One region of the Colwellia sp. F1 genome, then DNA from elsewhere that is predicted to be linked to it. Evidence: predicted binding sites of a transcription regulator. Region 1 holds the regulator's gene; the other holds the start of a gene.
What was found. The regulator LexA, encoded in region 1, represses DNA repair genes until DNA is damaged. The targets are predictions, from matches to a motif close to TACTGTATNNNNATACAGTA.
Positions count from the first base shown of each region.

Region 2: dinB (DNA polymerase IV) is a predicted target of LexA. The motif match lies at 1,733-1,752, and genes of this name have one in related genera.

Region 1 is NZ_JBWDLI010000004.1:300,805-304,008, forward strand. Features, by position in the region: gene coxB (cytochrome c oxidase subunit II) at 1-1,041, opposite strand, end outside; gene lexA (transcriptional repressor LexA) at 1,632-2,264, opposite strand; gene AC0UA9_RS05760 (type II secretion system protein N) at 2,401-3,165, opposite strand.
Region 2 is NZ_JBWDLI010000002.1:114,888-118,091, forward strand. Features, by position in the region: gene AC0UA9_RS02295 (regulatory protein RecX) at 1-412, opposite strand, end outside; gene dinB (DNA polymerase IV) at 623-1,678, opposite strand; gene trhO (oxygen-dependent tRNA uridine(34) hydroxylase TrhO) at 1,986-3,020, shown strand.

The DNA of each region.
Region 1 (3,204 bases):
TGGTGGCATCATACCTTTACCATTGACGATTAAATTAATATGCTCTGTAATACTGCCTTGCGTTGCAACCACACTGCCCTTCAGTGCCGGAAATGTGGGAGGCAACCCTAACCCCGTTGGTTGGTGGCAGGCTGCACAATGAGCCATATAAGTTGTTTCACCTAACTGCATTAACTCCTCTTTACTCAGAGAAGCAGTTAAAGAGGCCCGCTCAGCATCAGCGGCTTTTGCGGTTAAAGCATGCTGTTCTTTCAACCATGCGTCATAATCTTCGCTCGATTTCACTTCAACAACAATGGGCATAAAACCATGGTCTTTACCACAAAGCTCAGCACATTGGCCACGATAAATGCCAGGTTTATCTACATTCGTCCATGCCTCATTGATAAAACCAGGGTTAGCATCTTGTTTAATTGCAAAGGCAGGCACCCACCAAGAGTGAATAACATCATCGGAGGTAATAAGAAATCGAACTTTTTTATTGGCAGGGATAACTAAGGGTTTGTCAACTTCAAGTAAATAGTTTTCACCTTTAGCTGTCTCATTGCCTTTAAAGCTACCATTTTGATTCTCATATTGCTCTCTTGGTGTTGAAAGCACAGAGTAATACTCAATGTTTTGATCAAAGTATTTATAGTGCCACTTCCACTGAGACCCTGTTACTTGGATAGTAATGTCGGAATTTTCATTATTTTCCATGCTAATTAGTGTATTAGTGGCAGGGATAGCCATGGCGATAAGTATAATGACAGGGATGGCAGTCCAAAGTATCTCAACCTTGGTGCTTTCATGAAAATCAGCGGCTTTTGCTCCTTTAGATTTACGATGAAATATCATTGACCAAAACATGATACCAAAAACTACAACACCAATACCAGTACATATATAGAGTGCAAGCATATGTAAATCATACACTTCTCTACTAATCGCTGTTGCTCCTTTAGTCAAATTTAACTGTGAATTTGACCAGGCCGAACTAGAAAAAAGGCTTAAAATAAATAACCCAATTCCCATCAACCTACGATGGTTAGCTCTCTTCACTCAACTTCTCCCTCATTATTACCTACTTAAGCTAAAAAATGATTTTAAATATCACTTCAAAAACAAAGGTATAAGAAATAGAAAACAGAAAAGCAGCAATGTACTTCATACTCATTAAACTGATTAACTGTTAATTTAGTTATTATTTTCAAACAAGATAGTAATACCCTATTTAAAATTTATTAAATTAACTGACGTGAAACTGCTAACTCAGCACTACATGAATGTAATAGTAAGTTTGGGTATCGAATTAGCACATCAACGTCTTTTTATTTTTATACAGTTCTTGCTTATTATTTTGTTCGATTCCCACTCTAGAATCGCTCAAAACTTGATCTACGTCAAATGGTAATTATAAAAAAAAGCTGTAGTATCAATAGAGTAAGCACTCTAAAGCTTTGGAATAGCTTGATAGATATAGCCTATAGCTTTTTTCATTGATCTTATATTTACTAAGAATTATTGGCTATATAACAAGCAAAGTGGGTTTTATTAGTTAAATCGGGTGATATATAGGGGGATAGATAAGAAAGGTGTTGCCGCCAAAGTCTTTAGCAGCAATTGATTAAAAAAGACTAAAGCAACGCAGTTTACATCCAATTACCGTTACGAATTACGCCAACGGCAAGCCCTTCAACATTGAATTCTTGGCAAGTAAGATCGACCTTTATTGGCTCAAAATTATCATTTTCTGCGACTAAATAAACAACATCACCGTCTCGTTTGTAACGCTTAACCGTGACCTCGTTCTCTACTCTAGCAACAATGACCTGACCATTTTGAATATCGCTGGTTTGATGTACTGCTAATAAATCACCATCTAGAATGCCAATATTTTTCATACTTTCGCCATTAACTCTTAACAAGTAATTGGCGGGAGGATGAAACAAATCACCATTCATTTCATAATGTTGTTCAATATGCTCTTCTGCTAATATAGGTTCACCTGCAGCAACGCTACCCACCAGTGGCAAGCCTTCTACTACATTAAATTGCTCAGCTAAACGTATGCCACGCGAAGTGCCTGGCAACATTTCTATATAGCCTTTTTTTGCCAAGGCCTTTAAATGCTCTTCGGCAGCATTAGCTGATTTAAAACCAAAAAAAACTGCTATTTCAGCTCTTGTAGGTGGCATTCCTGTTGCTTGAATGTTTTCTTTTATTAAATCAAATATTTGTTGCTGGCGCTTAGTTAAAGGTTTTAATTTATTTACGATTGGCATTAGCTTTTCCTTTCTAGGTAAAACGCTGTATTTATTCACAACTGTTATTATATACAGCCACAAGGTAAACACAAGGTTTTACTGCTTACTAGCAAGGGTTACCTATCCTACTTTACTAACGCACTCACCTTTATACTCAGAAGACTAAGCGATAACGACCCTGACTGTCTTGTCTACCCAAAAACGGCAGGGCGTCATTAAGGGCGGCAGGAAATTTAGCGCCAGGTTGTAAATATCCTTCACCTGATACTTTACCGCCTTGTGCAACATACGCGGTAAAGGTTAACCCTAAATCATTTTTAGGTGACATTACTAGCGCTAGCGTGCCTTGGTCACAGCTAATATCGGCAGTTAATATGCCTAACGGTACAGTACGAGACAGAGCAGTAACACCAGCTTTAGACCACGCGCCATTGCCTGTTGCACTAACGCATTGATTGTTTTTGCTAAAATCAATTTCCGCTGATGCAACAGTTAAGGTGACATCACCTTGCGCTAACATAGGTAAAGGTAGCGGTAGTTGTTGTGCTATTTCATTAGCGCTTATTAACATATTAGCATTGCTTATTTTTGCTTTCGTTGACGACAGTACTAGATCAAAAGCCCCTTCTGGACCAGCATTAAACGGGTCACCAAATGTGATTGATAACTTAGGGGTTAATGACAATAAAGACCAAGGGCTTAACTGTGCGCTAACCTTGTTAATAGGCGTACCATTTATGACAACTTGTGCGATATTAGTGTGCCAAATACTGCCGCTAACGCCTGAAAGGTAAAGGCTTTTTTTAACATTATTAGGTAATGGTACTTGCTGTAAAACGAATGCGCTTGGCAAGGTAGCAATTACAAAGCCAAGATAAGCGATGACAAAAATAATGCCCATGGCAAGGTTTTTTTTCATTAGTAGTCTCTGTTTAACATTTGAAATTATAAGTACTAG
Region 2 (3,204 bases), on a different contig from region 1:
GAGTTGGCGGTGGTTCATCTTTGCCACTTGCACCAAAACGTTTATTATACGCAAGCTCGGCTTGAAGATACCAATCAATTTCGCAATTATTCTGTAATTGTTGAATAATTGTTGAACAAACACCTTTTTGTTTTAATTCATTCGCAATATACTCCCAACCGTAACCCCGATTAACACGCTGTTGAAAAGTGGTTTGGGCAAAGCGAGTATCTGATAAGTAGCCTTTGACTAATAAACACTCAATAGCGGTTTCTATGTCATTAGCTGCAAACTCTCTTAGGCTGAGTTTATGTCTTAATTCAACCACGGAATGTTCTCGTCGAGCGAGCAAACTTACACCACATTGCAACGCTGTTTGTGTTTGTTTTCTTTTGTTTATCGTGTTTGTCTGTATATCATTATTATCAGTCATATCATTATTCGGGTTTGACGTTTTAATTTTTAATTTTTAATTTTTAATTTAGGCGCTTATAGCAAGCTTCGCGTTTATCATAGCAAATCTGTTGCACTACCCTAGCAGTGTATTCAATGGCTGAACTGATCGGTCATTTAGACAAGGCTACATGAGTTAACTTAGCAAATACTTCTCATGCTTGGTTATTCCTGTTTTATCTTCACATTGTTACCAAGTAAAGTTCATTTGCTCTTCGTTTACTTGCGCTGTGTCTAGTCCTACTGTTAAACCTATTAAACGGATACCTCGACCTTGCTGCCGCTCTAACGCTTCTTGCAATAATTCATAGAAGAACTTTTTATCTAAAATATTTTTTTTATGCTCCACGGTCGTTTGCTTAAAGTCATCAAACTTTAATTTAACGCCTTGCTTTATTATCTTTTTTTCAGGCGATGCTTTTTCAAGCCTACTCAATAAGGCGGAATACAAACGTTCAATTACGCCATAACATTCTTGTGCTGTAAAAATATCTGAGTTAAATGTTGTTTCAACACCTACTGACTTACGCACGCGTGAAGTTTCTACCTTTCTATTATCAATACCATGACACTTTTCCCATAGTGATTGGCCAAACTTACCAAAGTTTCTCAGTAGTAAAACGCGATCATAAGCTTTGACATCCTTGCCTTTATATAAGGATAATTTATTCAGCTTTTCCAAAGTAACTTTACCAACCCCAGGTATTTTCTCTAACGCCATGTCTGCCACAAAAGCTTCAACTTGCTCAGGCGTAACAACACAGATCCCATTAGGTTTATTGATATCAGAAGCAATTTTTGCAATAAATTTATTGGGGGCAACTCCAGCGGAAGCTGTTAAATTCAGCTCTTTGTAAATAGAGTCACAAATATCTTTAGCAATTAGGGTAGCGGAGCCTTTAAATAAGGTACATTGACTGACATCTAAATAAGCTTCATCCAAGCTTAACGGTTCAATGATATGAGTATAACGTTCAAATATTTCTCTTATCTTAATACTCACCTTTTTATATACCTCCATCCTGCCTGGAACAATGACTAAATCTGGACACTTTTTTAATGCGAGCCCTGTTGCCATAGCACTGCCAATGCCATATTGCCGAGCAATGTAGTTACAGGTAGATAAAACGCCTCTAGCATGTGCTGCGCCGCCTACGGCAACTGGTTTGTTAGCCAGTTCAGGGTTATCTCTAATTTCAACAGACACAAAAAAAGCATCCATATCAATATGAATTATTTTTCTCACAGTAATCCTAAAAGCAGTCCACATCAAAATGGTAAGTATTTTCTAACGATATTTTACTGGCATTTTATACAGTGTCAATAACATGGTTAGTCGTGTCAGTAACAATGCCATGTTGTTAATCCATGCTGGCATTTTTGTTGGCGGTGTTCATCACAAAATAATTCTGTTAAAATGCGCCTCCCTAAAATGTAACGAAACCTATGCAACTGAACCTATATAACAAAGCTTACTATTGCAAAGGCTAACTTGATTACATTATTTATCTACAGCACTGGATTTACGTTCCAGCTAGTTCAATGGAGAAACCATGAGTTCATTAGAAAAAAAATCATCAAGCCCTATCACCGTCAAGCAAACCACTGCAACAATTACAATATGTGCATTGTATAAATTTGTTAGTTTAGAGGCGTTTGAAGCCTTACGTGAGCCATTAGCAAATAAAATGACAAGCCTTGATGTTAAAGGCACTCTATTGTTAGCCGCTGAAGGCATTAACGGCACTATTGCTGGTCCTCAAGCAGGTATTGATGCAGTATTAGCTTTTTTAAATGAACAACCTGGTTTAGATAATATTTCTCATAAAGAGTCTTACTGTGACGACAACCCATTCCACCGCACAAAAGTCAAACTGAAAAAAGAAATCGTTACTATGGGGGTTGAAGGCATTGACCCTAACCAAGTGGTGGGCACTTATGTTAAACCAAAAGATTGGAACGCGTTAATTTCTGATCCTGACGTTTTATTGGTTGATACACGCAATGATTACGAAATAGAAATTGGCACTTTTAAAAACGCCGTTAACCCTAATACTGAAACTTTTCGTGAGTTTCCTGACTATGTTGAGAAAAACTTAGATAAAAATAAGCACAAGAAAGTTGCCATGTATTGTACAGGGGGTATTCGTTGTGAAAAGTCTACCGCTTACCTTAAAGAGCAAGGGTTTGAAGAAGTTTATCACCTCGAGGGCGGTATTTTAAAATACCTAGAAGAAGTACCAAGTACTGAAACATTATGGCAAGGAGAATGTTTTGTTTTTGACGGCCGTGTAGCGGTTAATCATGACTTAGAGCAAGGCCAGTACGACCAATGTTTTGCTTGTCGCTTCCCTTTAACAGAAGATGAAAAACAAAGTGAACATTATATTAAAGGGGTAAGTTGTCATCGTTGTCACGACAAAGTAACTGACGAGCAACGCAATCGCTATGCTGAGCGTCAACGTCAAATATCGCTTGCAGAGGCGCGAGGTGAAAGCCACATTGGTGGTGAGATTCAAAATATTATTAAAGAACGTCGCCAAGAAAAATCGGCTAAGAAGTTAGCTCAAGCTAAAAAATCACGATAAAGTCAGTGCCACCAACTTTTCATAGCATGCTATTATAAATAACCTCATCAAGTATAGTTTTAGTCTTTTTCTTTACTTGCTGAGGTGCTTTTTTATTATATTGAAAAAAGCTCGTCGTCATTTGCTCCCCCTTTCATTGGCTAAAAGCGGTTTAAGCTTTGTGCTGCCTTATTAATTTTGTATT